One region of the Pseudactinotalea sp. Z1732 genome, then DNA from elsewhere that is predicted to be linked to it. Evidence: riboswitches for the same ligand, from Rfam matches in the RefSeq annotation. Region 1 holds a riboswitch; the other holds the start of a gene.
What was found. Region 1 has a riboswitch for cyclic di-AMP ahead of ACPL7H_RS19085 (C40 family peptidase). Riboswitches for the same ligand answer to the same signal wherever they lie in the genome.

Region 1 (7,310 bases):
CGGGAAGTGTTCCTCGACGGAAAGAGTGTCCAATTGACGCGCACTGAGTTCGACGTCCTGGCAGCGCTGGCGGGGCGCCCGGACATGGTCTTTTCCCGGCGCCAACTCATCGAGACGGTGTGGGGGCCCAATTGGGTGGGCGATGACAACCTTGTCGATGTTCACATCGGGCATCTGCGGCGCAAACTCGGCGACAAGGCATCCGCGCCGAGGTTCGTCCGCACTGTGCGGGGGGTCGGCTACCGAATGGGGACGGGTTCATGAACAAGCGGCCGCGAAAACAGTGGGGGCTGGGTGCTCGGCTCCTGGCAGCGATCGTCGCGGTCCTGTTGGTGGCCGCCGGGACAGCATGGGCTGTGGCCTCGGTGATCGGGCCGATGATCTTCCACGATCACATGCTCATGGCCGAGCCCGCTGACTCCGAGGTCGTGGCGCACGCAAGGCAAGCCTTCACCGCGGCATGGACCCTGTCTCTGTCCCTGGCGCTCCTCGTCGCTCTCCTGACGTCAGTGCTGGTCAGCATTTTCCTTACTCGACGCATCACCATGGCGTTAGAACGCCTCCGCCAAGCAGCAGCGAAGGTCGCCAGCGGTGACTACAACGTCCATGTGCCAGCGGTCCGCATGGGTGCGCAGTTCGATGACCTCGCCGGCGCGTTCAACACCATGGCCACCGACCTTGGTGGGATCGAACAGACCCGCACTCGCATGTTGGGCGACCTGGCTCATGAATTGCGCACCCCGGTGGCGACGCTGGATGGCTACCTCGAAGGGATTGTGGACGGTGTCGTGCCGGCTGATGAACCGACCATAGTCATGCTGCGTGAGCAGGTGGCACGACTTGCCCGTCTGGCCCAGGACATGGCCCTGGTGACTGCCGCTAGCGAGGGACGCTTAGAAATGCGATGGCAGCTGGTGCGGGTCGGTGACCTGCTCGAAGACGCCGCAGCACAGGCAAGCGTGAAGTGCACTAGCAAGGACATTGACCTGGCGATCGTGGCCACAAGGTCAGAACGCCAGGCGGTCATCACCGCCGACCCTGACCGGCTCGGGCAGGTCTTGACAAATTTGCTGGACAACGCCGTGCGGCACACCCCCAAGGGAGGTCAGGTCCAGTTGGGCGCCGACCGGATTGGATCGCGCCTGCGTTTGTGGGTGCAGGACAATGGCAGCGGAATAGCCGCCGAGCATCTGCCCCACCTGTTCGAGCGCTTCTACCGTGCCGATGCTGCTCGTGACCGCGCGCACGGAGGGTCGGGGATCGGCCTTGCCATCAGCCACTCCATCGCCCAGGCCCATGCGGGCAGTGTGAGAGCGGACAGCGCGGGGCTTGGCCACGGCGCGGTGTTCACTATCGAACTGCCGTTAAGTCGTCAGCATTCACAGGCTTGATATCAACTCCAATGGGCACCTCAAGGGATGCGTCCTCGTCGGCACCCACAGCACGAGCATCGGCCCGCCCCTGGGGCAGGGCGGGCCGATGCAGAGTGCTGAGATCTGCGGTCAGAGCACGCGGATGAACGTGGGGTTGTTATGGAAGATGGGTCCCTCGTACAGCGCGGTGCCGGGGTTTCGGGCGGCGATGTTGTTGCCATTGCCGGTGTAGATGCCCACGTGACCGGGCCACGCCACCAGATCGCCGGGCTGGGCTTCGGCTGCCGAGACGATGCGTCCGGCGCCCGCCTGGGCACCGGATGTCCGAGGCAGGCTTACCCCGAATTGGGCGAAGACGTAGGCGGTGAAGCCCGAGCAATCAAAGCCCGCCGGGGTGGAGCCGCCCCACACATACGGGGTGCCTACATAGCGGCGGGCGACGTCCACGACCGCAGAACCGGAAGAGGTGCTTGCGACCTGCTCGCTGGACCCGCCCGAGCCTTCCCCGGCCTGCTCCTCGGCCTGCTGCTCCGGCTGTTGAGCCGGCTGCTCGGTGCGCTGCCCGGTGCGGGAGGCCGGGGCGGCGTCCTGGGTGGGGCGCTGCGGCGCGGTGATGACCGGCTCTGGCGGCGGGGGAGGGGGCGGGGCTTCGGAGGAGACCTCGGCGGCGGCGAAGTCCCAGGCGATGTCTGCATCGACCGAGACGGTCGGTGAGGTGGTCACCTTGTCGAGGTCGGCGTCGAGCACCACGTTGGCCAGGGAGCCAACGCCGGAACTCGAACTCGACACCTGGGGGAGGGCTACAGCGCTGGAGGCGCCCATGGTGAGCGCCAAGCCGGAGGAGGCAAAGACGGCCAGCGCCCGTCTGCCGGTGGTCCCAGTGACTGCGTGACCAAGAACGGTCAGTGGGGTGGAGGGGCGGCAGGCCGCGCGGTGTCGGGCGCCGGTTGTTGGTTCAGTCAATTCGGTTCTCCAGTTCGCCTACGAGGTCAGTTGTCGGGTTCGGGTTGGAGATTCACCCGGTCTCACCTGGCTTCCCAGGCGGGACTTCACCCCTAGGTGCTCGCGCACCGACGGTTGGGTCCCCCGCCCCTGCCACGGCGTTGATCGGTGACCACGGTGCGGTGGCAGGGTTCGGCGTCCGCTTGTGGGCTTCCCGCACGGCGGGAGCAAGAGTGACAGTACATACCGCAAATCCTCAGATCACGGTTTGATCACGGGATTACCGGAATACTTCATCAAACCTTCATCGTCACACCCCGCCTCGCCGGCTGCATGCCTGCCGCTGCTGTCGTAACGTCGAGAGCCAATGCTGTGATGGTTATCGAAACGGGAGCGACAATGAGAACCGCAGAGATGATGGATACCCACCCTGCCCAGATCACTCTGGACCGGGATCTACTGGCCCGAACGATCGATGCCCTCGTGGCCTGTTCCCAGGCGTGTACCGCCTGCGCAGACGCTTGTCTGAGCGAGGAAATGGTTGCCGAGTTGCGCACGTGCATACGTACCAACCTGGACTGCGCCGACATCTGCGATGCCACGGCCCGCATGCTGTCCCGACAAACCGGTCATGACGCTAACCTCATCCGTGCTCAGTTGCAGGCCTGCGCCCAGGCTTGTCAGTCCTGCGGCGATGAGTGCGCCCGTCACGCACAGGCCCATGACCATTGCCGCATCTGCGCAGAGGCGTGCCGAGCCTGCGAGGAAGCCTGCAACGAACTCCTCGCCACCATCAGTTGACAGGGCTACTTGCGCCCGCGCCGGCCCAGAACGGCCTGCTGGGGCGATTCAAATAGGCGCCGCAGGAAGGCTCCGCCTGGGTCCGGGACGAAAGACCTAAACTCTCGGCAGCAGCAGTTGCCTACGATGACCCAGTTGATCGGCAAGAATCCTTGGTAAGTATGACCTGCTGCCGTGCTGGTCAGAAGATGCGCCGGGACTGATAGGACAGGTGGAAGAACGTGAAAAGAATTGCGGCGATCGTCGGGGCGCTGGTGCTGATCCTCGCCGGCTGCTCCTCGGCGGATCCGGCCTCCGAGCCAACCACCGAGGGTGATGAAGCCGAGTTCCTCGCCACCCATGACCTGGCCGGCATGGAGGTCGCGGAGATGATCGACCACCTCGATCGACTCGGTGGGCCCGAACGCCCCACCGACTACATGGCCTCCATCCGAGCCGATGAACTGATGTTCTCCGATGGGCAGCAAGAACTTACCCTGCCCATGCCCGAGGACCGTTTCTACCTCTCCGTAGCCCCCTACGTGAACCAGACTCACGAGTGCTTCTACCACAGCCTGACCACATGCCAGGGTGAGCTGACCGACGAGGACCTCCAGGTGCGGATCCTCGACGATGCAACAGGCGAGGTGCTCATCGATGAAGAGGTGACGACCTATGCGAACGGCTTCGCCGGCTTCTGGTTGCCGCGCGATGTCCAGGGCACCATTGAGGTTCACTATGACGGCCTGACCGGGTCAGCCGACTTCTCCACCACCGACGAGGGCGCGACCTGCCTCACCACCCTCCAACTGACGTAGGAACGCCCGGGCCGGCCGCGGAGGGGCTCAGAGGGCCTCGCACCTAGTCGGCCCAGGGTCCCTTCACCGGGTCGACATGACACTTGGATGGGCGCGGTCACAACCTGTGCCAGGGCGGAGCAGCAGGATGGCGCATCGGTGAGCGCGGCGCACACGGCAGGCGCCTCCCCGGATGCCAGCGCACCCCATGGCCGGGTCACCGGGCTGGACGCGGCACGGGCGCTGGCCATCGTGGGCATGGTCGCGGTCAACATCGGTCCGCTGTATGACGACGGCATTGCTGGGCTCGTCATGCGGTTGCCGCACGGGCGGGCCTCATTGTTGTTCGTGCTGCTGGCCGGGATCGGGTACTCGTTGCTGACCCGGCGAGCCCGTGACGGTGGCGCGCTGCCGTGGGGGCAGGTGTTGTGGCGGACGGTTCTGCTGAGCCTGATCGGGTTGAGTACTCAGTTAGCGGGTCATGGCTCTGATGTCATCCTGACCACCTATGCGGTGCTCTTCCTCGTGGGACTGGTGGTGGTGCGGGCACCGTCCGGGCTGCTGCTGACCGCCTCGATCGTGGCAGTTGCCGCTGGGCCACTGGTGTGGCTGGGTGTCCAACTGCGAACCGGTGAGGTCTTCGACCGCGAGCCTGCCACGATGCTGGACGCGCCGGGGCAGATCGTGGCCTCGACACTGCTGACCGGGCCCTACCCGGTGATCACCTGGCTCGCGCCGTTCCTATTCGGGATGTGGCTAGGCCGGTTGCGGCTGCACGACCGGTGGGTCCAGATACGGCTGACTGTGGCGGCAGTGGTGCTGACCTTGATTGCCGAACTCGGCTCCCGGGTGCTGGAAGTGTTCCTGGGGCGGCCCGGTAGAGAGCCGGCTGTGGACTGGTTCCTCTCGGCGGCGGCGCATTCGCAGATGCCGTTGTGGCTGATCCGGGGCAGCGCCTCGGCCGTGGCGGTGCTGGCCCTGACACTATTGGTGCTGCCTTACCTGGGCCGCTTTGGTTGGCCGCTGGTGGCCACGGGGCAGTTGGCGCTGACGGTGTATGTGGTCCACTTGTTCGCCATCGCGCAGGTGGTGCGTCCCGGGCCGCAGACCGCCCAGGACGGTCTGGCCATCACCGCGGTGATGGCACTGGTGCTGGTAGGAGCGGCGGTGGCCTGGCGGCACTTCTTCTCCCGCGGCCCACTGGAGGCAGCGTTGCGGCTGTGGCGCCGGTGACGAACTGGCCCCTCGTCACTGACCCGCCATGTCACCGCCATTGGCCCCTACCCGACGAACGCAGTTGTTGCCCGCTCAGACCCCGGCGTAGGAGTGCAGGGAGTTGATGAAAATGTTCACGCCGTAGTAGTTGAACATCAGTGCCGCGAACCCGGCCAGGGAGAAGTAGGCGAAGGCCTTCTTGCTCCAGCCGGTGGTCAGCCGCACGTGGCAGTATGCGGCATAGATGATCCACACCATCAGCGAGACGACCTCCTTGGGGTCCCAGCCCCACGCCCGGCCCCAGGCGTACTCGGCCCAGATCGATCCGGTGATGAGCACGAAGGTCCAGCCCACTAGGCCCACGGCGTTCAGCCGGTAGGACAATCGCTCCAGGGTCTCCTCTGCGGGGAAGGCGTCCAACAGCCGGGACCAGAACGTGGGCCGGGCCGGCAACGTCTGTGGCTCCTGTCCGCCCAGGTCCATCGATGCGACTTCACCCTCGGTGGGCTGTGCCTCCTGCGCCACCAGCGTGGCACCCCGGGTGCCGTCGGCGCCTGCGCTAGCACTGCCCGTGCGAGCACCGTGCGCACCGCTACGGCCCTCGACACCGCGGCCGCCTAACGGCTGCCGCCTTGATCCGCCGGACTGGGCATGCTCGGCTTCCCGCCGTCGTTCGTCACCTCCACGCACCAGTTGCAGCACTGACAGTGCTGCGCCCACGCAGAACAACGCGGTCGCCAGCGAGGCAACCGATACGTGGATCACCAGCCAGTAGGACTGCAGTGCCGGCTGCACCCCGTCGGCGACGGTGTACAGCAGCGTGATAGCAATGAGCAGCGCGACCACGTTGATCAGCAAGACCAGCGTCCCCAGGTAACGGACATCCTTGTGCCGGTTGACCACCATGAACACCACCATGGTGAACATCGTCGACATCAGGGTGAACTCATACATGTCCGCCCACGGCACCCGCTCGGCGGCGATCGCGCGCAGCACCACTGCCCCGACGTGAAAGATCAGCCCGAGCCAACTGGTGCTCATCGCGATGCCCACCGCCTTGCGGGCCCGGCCCGGGTCTGCCCCCTTGCCGAACCCGGACAGGTCCACCGCGAAGCCCACCATCGCCACCACGTAGGCGCTGATGGTGCCGTAAATCAACAACGTGCTAATCGTGCCCAGTTGCTCGTTCATTTTTTCTCCCTTGCGCCCGGACCGGGCAATACACTCAGGACCCGATCAAGTTCACCGCGCAGACCTGAGTCGTCATTGCGCGCCAATGCTGCGGCATGCACCACTGTCGTGCCCCGCTCCCCGGGCACCAGACGCACCCAGATCCGCCGCCGGGGCAGAAACAGCGCGGCGATCAACCCGCCGAAAGCCAGCGTGGCGAAGATCCCCTGCCAAAGCGGGGCCGGGTCATAACGCAGGTCCAACGCCACGAACCGGGGCAGGTCGTTGAAGGTCAACGTACCCTGCCCGTCGGGCAGGTCCACGCTCTGGCCCGGGCGCAGCTCCAGTTGCACCGGACCTTCGGTGCCGTCCTGCCCGGTAGTGATGACCTGCTCCAGACCATCGGTGTCCAGCACGAACATATTGCGCGGCACGCCCTCGTCCAGGCCCAAGTCCCCGGTGTACATCTGCAGCAGCATCACCGGGTCCATCGGTAGCGGGTGGATCGAGGACACATAGGCACCCTCCGCATCCTGCGCTGCGGTGGGCAGCAGCGAGCCATTGAACGCCAACTGCAACTCCCCGTCATTCGCAGAGGGCACCATCACCACCCCGGTGGAGCCATACCCCGGGTCATCATCGGCCGGAATGAACGGCACCGGCCCGTCGTGGGCGACCTGCCCGCTGGCATCGATGATGGTCAGGTCCGGGGCGAACCCGTTGCCCATCAGATACACCCGCGACCCGCCCACGCTCAGGGGGTGGTTCACCCGGATCGTCGGCTCGCTGGTGGTACCGTCGGTCTCGAACAAGGTGACGTAGGCGGTGAAGTCCCGGGCCTGGGCATCGACGGTAAACTCCGGCACGAACTCATCAAGACGGATCCGGTAAGGGTCCACCGCATCGACGTCGAACAACGCCCCGGCCTCGAAGAAATCATAGTCCAGCGCAGAGTTGACGAAGGTGGATCCCTCGGTGATCATCGCCTGCCCCCGGTAATGCACCAGTTCCCCCCAGGCCGTGACCACCAGCA
Region 2 (7,310 bases), on a different contig from region 1:
GGACTGCCTGGCCGGGTACTCGGCGCTGAACTTCGGTCACCGCCACCCGCACCTGGTCCGGGCCGCCAAGGACCAGTTGGACCGGCTCACCCTGACCTCCAGGGCGGTGAGCCATGAGCATCTGGAGCGGTTCGCCGGCGCGGTCACGGAGTTGACCGGCACCGAGATGCTGCTCCCGATGAACACCGGCGCCGAGGCGGTGGAGACCGCGATCAAGACCGCCCGCAAGTGGGGGTATGAGGTCAAGGGCGTGCCGGCCGACCGGGCCGAGATCATCGTGGCCGACGGCGCCTTCCACGGCCGCACCACCACGATCATCTCCGCCTCCACCGACCCGGCTGCCCGGGAAGGATTCGGTCCCTACACCCCGGGCTTCGTCGTCGTGCCCTACGGTGACGCCGCCTCGGTGCGCGCGGCGATCACGCCGGACACCGTGGCCGTGCTGCTGGAGCCGGTCCAGGGCGAGAACGGGGTGATGATCCCGCCGGAGGGCTACCTGGAGCAGGTGCGCGCGGCTTGCGATGAGACGAACACACTGCTGGTGCTCGATGAGATCCAGTCCGGCCTCGGCCGCACCGGGGCCACCCTCACCCAGGAGCTGTTCGGCGTGCGCGCGGACCTGACCACGCTGGGCAAGGCCCTCGGTGGTGGAATCGTGCCGGTCTCTGCGGTGGTGGGCCGGGCCGATGTGCTCGGTGTGATGACCGCCGGTACGCACGGGTCCACCTTCGGCGGCAACCCGTTGGCGTGTGCGGTGGGGATCGCGGTGACGGAACTGCTGGCCACGGGTGAGTTCCAGGCCCGGGCGCGCGACCTCGGTCCGAGGCTGGAGGGCCCGGCCAAGGATCTGGTTGCCGACGGGCTGGCCACCGACGCCCGGGTGATCGGCTTGTGGATGGGCCTGGACGTGGTGTCTCTGTCCGGGCGTGAGGTCAGTGAGCGGCTGGCCGCCGAGGGCATCCTGGCCAAGGAGACCCACGACAACACCATCCGCTTCGCCCCGCCGCTGACGGTGACCGAGTCGGACCTGGACCGCCTCATGGACACCCTGGGCCGGGTGCTGCGCAGCGCCCGGTAGCCCCCCCGCCGCCGTCGCCACCCCAACGCCACCGCCGTCGCCACCCCGCCTCCGCCGCCGCCATAGCCGCCGCCGCCGAGGGCGAGCCTCCCAGCCGAAGGCGAGTCCCCCAAGGCTCGCCCTCGACGCTCACGCTCGCCCTCGCCGCCGCAGGGACGGGTTGGGGGTGGGGTGGGGGTGGGGGTGCCGCGGGGGCCGGGTGGGCGCCGTGGGGTGGCGGGCTGGCGGCTTAGTGCCGGCGCCGCTTCCAGTTGAAGGCGTGGTCCTCGGGATCGTCGGTGCTGCTGGTGGGCACCACCATGACCGGGCAACGGGAGTGATGCAGCACGGTCTGGGACGTGGAGCCCAGCAGCATCCCGGTGAAGCCGCCGCGGCCGCGCGAGCCGACCACCACCAGGTCCACCGCGGTGGAGAACTCCGACAGCAGCGCCGCTCCGGTGCCATCCAGGGCGTGCCGGCGCACCTGCACCGAACGACCCTGACTGGCCCGGTCCACCGTGACGTCCAGGCCGGTCTTGACGTCGGCCAGCAGGGTCTCCCGGTCCACCCCGGAGGGCAGCCAGCCCAGCAGGCCGGCGCCGGCGCCCATCGGCACACCGACCACGGCGGTCAGTTCCGCCTCCCACCGTTCGGCCTCGTCGATGGCCACGTTCAGGGCGAGTTTGGCCGAGTCCGACCCGTCCACGCCCACCACGATCCGGCGCACCGGCAACGGCAGACCGGCGTCCTCGTCGTCCTCGCCCTCCCGGTGCGGCACCACCACGGTGGGGCAGTGGGAGTGGGCCGGTAGCGCCGAGGAGACGGTGCCCAGGATCCGTTCGGCGAATCCGGACCGGCCCCGGGTGCCGACGACGGCGAGGCGCACCTGGGCGGACAGGTCCACCAACACTCCGGCCGCGTCGCCGGTCTCCAGGGCGCTGGTCACCTGCACACCCACGCCCTCACAGCGGGTGAGGGCCTCGTCCAGGACCGCTTGCGCGCCGTCGCGGATGGCGGTGTCGTCCAGGGTGGCATACCCGCCGTCGATGGTTCCGGCGGCGAAGGTGGGCAGCGCGTAGGCACACACCAGGTGCAGGTTCCAACCCGACTTTCCGGCGTGGGCCAACGCCCAGTCCAGTGCGTTCAGGCTGGCGGCTGATCCGTCGACTCCGACGAGGATCGTGGGTTCGCGTTCCATACCGGTCTACCCCCGTTTTTTGGGCTGATCTTGACCATTGTGCTACAAGCCTGACGGTTGCGGGGCATGTCGCCGGAAAATCTTATAGCTGTCTCATCGGAGCTGTTCATCGGTGCCTGTGCCAGCACCTCTCCGCACGGGCACGCAGGTACACGACGCACCGGTGCGCACAGCACAACGGCCCGCCCCGATGCGGGACGAGCCGTTGTGAGTGGTGCGTGTGCCGGTCAGCCCATCACACGGATGAACGTGGGGCTCGAGTTCCAGATCGGGCCCTCGTGCAGGGGTGAACTGGGGTTGCGAGCCGCGATGTGCTGGCCGTTGCCGGTGTAGATGCCCACGTGTCCGGGCCACCAGACCAGGTCGCCGGGCCGCGCCTCAGAAGCCGAGACCACACGGCCGGCGTTGCGCTGGGCCGAGGACGACCGGGGCAGGGAGACACCGAACTGGGCGTACACGTAGGCGGTGAAGCCGGAGCAGTCGAACCCGGCCGGAGTGCTACCGCCGTACACGTACGGGGTGCCCGTGTACCGGCGGGCCAGGTTCACCACGGCAGAGCCGGAACCGGACGCGGGTGCGGCGCTCTGCGTGGATTCGCTCGCGGGCTCCTCGGCCTGCTGCTCCTCCGCCTGCTGCGTCTCCTCCTGAGCCGGAGCGGCGGTGCGGTTGCCGGTGCGGGCCGCCGGGGCGGTGGCCGCGGTGGGCCGCTGCGTGGTCGCCGCCGGCGGGGGCGGTGGGGGCGGAGGTGGTGGCGGGGCCTCGGAACTCACCACGGCCGCGGTGAAGGACCAGTCGGTGTCGGCGTCGACCGAGATGGTCGGCGAGGTGCTGACGGAGTCGCGGTCACCATCGAGCACCACGTTGGCCAGCGAACCGAGGCCGGAAGCGGAGTTGGACACCTGGGGGGCAGCGGCCGCGGTGGAGGCGCCCATGGTCAGCGCCAGTCCGGAGGAAGCAACTACGGCCAGTGCACGACGACCGGTGGTGCCGGCCACTGTGGTGCCGAAAGCGGTCAGGGGGGTGGAGGGCCGGCACGCTGCGCGGTGGCGGGCTCCGGTTGTGCGTTGAGTCAAAATCTTCTCCACGCGCCTACGGGGTGAGCTGTCGGGTTCGGGTTGGAGATTCACCCGGTCTTACCTGGCGAACCAGGTGGGACTTCACCCCTAGGTGCTCGCGCACCAAAGGTTGGGTCCCCCGTCCCTGTCAATTGCGTCTGTCGGGACCTGCTGGCGGTGACAGGGTTCGGCGCCGCCTGCGGGTACTCATCGATGGAGGGGACGACGAGCACGGCTGACGTTACCCGACGCACCCGGCAAAAGTCACATTCCGGTCACAATTGGTTCTGTGAAATGGTTCACAGGATCTGCCCCTGGCGCCTACGTCCCCAGAAAATGGTGGAATTCCGAGGCAACGGCGCGATCGACGAGACGCTGTGTCATCGCCACAATGTGGACTGCGCCACATGCAGGACGCCGCTCTCGTGACCCGCCCAGCGAGCGCGCGGGCTGCGGCTGTGCTAGATCCACGGCACCGAGCACCTGCCGGCGGGCCCTCCGGCGCCCCGTCCCGAACGCACGCGGGCGTCACACGGACACCCGCTACGGGCACCGGATCACCCCGGCTCGGCGGCGCTGACGAACAGGTGCCCCACGGTGTCCTCGGTGAGCTCCAGACTCTGTCCGTTCACGGTCAGGTCTACCGCTGCGCCGTCGGTCTGGGCGCGGAAGCCCACCCCGGGCACCAACCCGACGCGCTCGAACTCGGTCAGCAGCTCCACATCCACCTGCAGCGGCTCCCCGATCCGCACCAGCGTGTAGTGGGCCGGATCGGCGGTGATAGCGGTGCTCAGGGACGTACCGGGCAGTTCGGCGACACCGGCGACGGGCTGCCCGATCTCGGCGGGGCCGGGGATGGTGTTGCCGTAGGGATCCTCCCGCGGGCGCTCGAGCAGTTCGAGCAACTGCTGCTCCACCCGCTCGCTCATCACGTGCTCCCACCGGCAGGCCTCTTCGTGCACGTAGGGCCAGTCGAGTTTGATCACATCGGTCAGCAGCCGTTCGGCCAGGCGGTGCTTGCGCATCACCTGGGTGGCCCGCCGCAGGCCCTCATCGGTCAGTTCCAGGTGCCGGTCACCGGAGACCACCATCAGGCCGTCCCGTTCCATGCGCGCCACCGTCTGGGACACGGTGGGCCCGGAGTGACCCAGACGCTCCGCGATCCGGGCGCGCAGGGGCACCACGCCGTCCTCGATCAGTTCGAACACGGTCTTGAGATACATCTCCGTGGTGTCGATCAGGTCGCTCACGTGCCTGCCCCTTGGTGGTCGCCGCATTCCTCCCGTCAGCCTAGTGCCCGGCGTCCGGCTCCGGACCGGGTGCGCCGCACCTCCTGCGCGCCCTGCCGGCAACTCTCCCGCCCAGGGCCGGCCGGCCGCGCGCCGCAGCGCTCCTGGCGAGGCCGGCGGACCTGCGATGATCGTGCCCATGAACGATCCCGCGATCGCCATCCCGGCCTCGATCCGTCCCGCGGACGGCCGGTTCGGCTCCGGTCCCGCGCGCATCAGGCCGGAGCAGAGCCAGGCGCTGGCCGCCCTGGGCACCACGCTGCTGGGCACCTCCCACCGTCAGCCCCCGGTGCGCTCCCTGGTCGGCCGCGTCCGGGAGGGTCTCGCTGCCCTGTTCAACCTCCCCGAGGGGTACGAGGTGGCCCTGGGCAACGGTGGCGCCTCGATGTTCTGGGACGCGGCCACCTTCGGATTGATCCGCACCCGCTCCCAGCACGTCCGGGCCGGGGAGTTCGGCGCCAAGTTCGCCGCCGCCGCGAGCGGCGCACCGTTCCTGGCCGACCCGCAGATCCTCACCGCCGAACCCGGCAGCACCCGCTCCCCCGAGGCCGCTGCGGGGATCGATGCCTACTGCTGGGTCCACAACGAGACCTCCACCGGCACCCTCACCCCGGTCAGAAGGGTCGACGACGACGGTGCCCTGATGCTCGTCGACGGCACCTCGGCCGCGGGTGGGGTGGAGGTGGACGTGAGCCAGACCGACGCCTACTACTTCGCCCCACAGAAGGCCCTGGGCTCCGACGGCGGCCTGTGGCTGGCCCTGTTGTCCCCGGCCGCGATCGAGCGGGTCGAGGAACTGGGTCAGCGCTGGGCGCCGGCGTCGTTGTCCCTTCCCGCGGCGCTGGCCAACTCCCGGCAGGACCAGACCGTGAACACCCCGGCGATCGCCACCCTGGTGCTGTTGGCCGAGCAGGTCGACTGGTTGAACGACCAGGGCGGCCTGGACTTCGCCGCGGCGCGCACCGCGCAGTCCTCCCAGCTGCTGTACCAGTGGACCACCGAGCGTGACTTCGCCACCCCCTTCGTGGCCGACCCGGCACACCGCTCGCCGGTGGTGGTCACGATCGACTTCGAGGAGAGCATCGATGCCGCGGTGCTGGCGAGGGTGCTGCGCAACAACGGCATCGTCGACACCGAGCCCTATCGCAAACTCGGGCGCAACCAGTTGCGGATCGGCACCTACCCCTCGGTGACCCCCGAGGATGCCGCAGCGCTGACCGCCTGCCTGGATTACGTCGTCGAGCGTCTGTAGTCGCTTCGGTCCAGTGCGCCTCTTCGCTGACGTACGTGGGCGCCGGCCGCGCGCTCGGGAAAGTGGTGGTCCAGGTCCGCTGACCCGGCGCTCCCGCAGGAGCGCCAGGAGGCTGAGGGCGGTGCTGGTCAGCCGGCCGGGCAGGCGACGCTGGGCAGGCGGTGCTGGTCAGCCCCCCGGTCAGGCGGCGCTGCCGGCGTTCACGCCCTCCTGGGTCCTGAGTTCCTCGCGGGCCCGCGCGGCGTCGAGTTGCTCGTGGCGGTTCTGCACCAGCAGGTGCGGACGCTGCCGGAGGCGGTAACGCACCCGCACGTCCTCCCGCTTCACGGTCCACAGAGCGGCGATCCCCGCCACCAGGATGGCGGCGATCGCACCGATGCCGATCGCCCAGCGGGCGCCCCAGTTCTCCGCGATCCAGCCCACCACCGGCCCGCCGATCGGGTTCCCGGCGAAGAAGACCACCAGGTACAGGCTCATCACCCGGCCGCGCACGTTGGGGTCGGTGGTGATCTGGATGGCGGCGTTGGCCGAGGTCAGCATGGTCAGGGAGAAGTAGCCCACCGGGATCGCGCTGAGGGCGAAGAGCTCGTAGGTGGGCATCAGCGCCATCGCCCCGGAACTGATCCCGAACCCGAAGGCCGCGCCCAGCACCAGGCGCAGCCGCGGGCGCTGGCGCCGGGCGGCCATCAACGCACCGGCCAGGGATCCGATCGCCAGGATCGACCCGAGCACCCCGTACTCCCCCGCACCCATGCCGAACTCGTCGTGGGCCATCACCGCCGAGGTCATCTGGAACTTCAGGCCCAGACCACCGATCACGAACACCACGATCATGATCGTGATGATGTCGCTGCGCCCGCGCACGTAGCGCAGGCCCTCGCGCAGTTGCCCCTTGGCTCGTACGGGACGGTCGCGGCGCTGCAGCAACTCGGACTTCATCGCCAGCATCGCCCCGATGGTGGCGGCGAAGGTGAGCGCGTTGAGCATGAACACCCAGCCGGTGCCCACCACCGCGATCAGCAGGCCGGCGACGCCGGGGCCCACCAGGCGGGCGGCGTTGAAGGAGGCGGAGTTCAGCGCCACCGCGTTGGCCAGGGAGGACGTGGGCACGATGTCGGAGACGAACACCTGCCGGGCCGGGGCGTCGAAGGCGCTGAGCACACCCAGGGCCAGTGCGAAGAAGTACACGTGCCACACCTGGGCGGTACCCAGCAGCACCAGGGCGCCCAGGGCCAGGGCGAGCACGCCCATTGCGGCCTGGGTCATCATCAGCATCTTGCGCCGGTCCACCCGGTCGGCGATCAGCCCGGCGAAGGGGCTGATGAACACAATCGGGAGGAACTGCAGGCCGGTGACGATTCCAACGTGGATCGCCGAACCTTCGGGCAGCACGGCAAGGACCAGCCAGTCCTGGGCCACCCGCTGCATCCAGGTGCCCACGTTGGCGACCAGGGCGCCG

Region 2: another riboswitch for cyclic di-AMP. It lies ahead of ACPL7H_RS11845 (C40 family peptidase); the one in region 1 lies ahead of ACPL7H_RS19085 (C40 family peptidase).

The regions. Positions count from the first base shown of each region.
Region 1 covers NZ_JBMPQC010000029.1:3,542-10,851, reverse strand. The annotation lists gene ACPL7H_RS19095 (response regulator) at 1-264, shown strand, start outside; gene ACPL7H_RS19090 (ATP-binding protein) at 261-1,391, shown strand; gene ACPL7H_RS19085 (C40 family peptidase) at 1,503-2,336, opposite strand; cyclic di-AMP (ydaO/yuaA leader) riboswitch at 2,337-2,486, opposite strand; gene ACPL7H_RS19080 (four-helix bundle copper-binding protein) at 2,715-3,116, shown strand; gene ACPL7H_RS19075 (CueP family metal-binding protein) at 3,338-3,913, shown strand; gene ACPL7H_RS19070 (heparan-alpha-glucosaminide N-acetyltransferase domain-containing protein) at 4,052-5,125, shown strand; gene ccsB (c-type cytochrome biogenesis protein CcsB) at 5,201-6,298, opposite strand; gene resB (cytochrome c biogenesis protein ResB) at 6,295-7,310, opposite strand, start outside.
Region 2 covers NZ_JBMPQC010000005.1:238,624-245,933, forward strand. The annotation lists gene rocD (ornithine--oxo-acid transaminase) at 1-1,078, shown strand, start outside; gene ACPL7H_RS11840 (universal stress protein) at 1,308-2,255, opposite strand; gene ACPL7H_RS11845 (C40 family peptidase) at 2,483-3,328, opposite strand; cyclic di-AMP (ydaO/yuaA leader) riboswitch at 3,328-3,497, opposite strand; gene ACPL7H_RS11850 (iron dependent repressor, metal binding and dimerization domain protein) at 3,868-4,560, opposite strand; gene serC (phosphoserine transaminase) at 4,739-5,851, shown strand; gene ACPL7H_RS11860 (MFS transporter) at 6,032-7,310, opposite strand, start outside.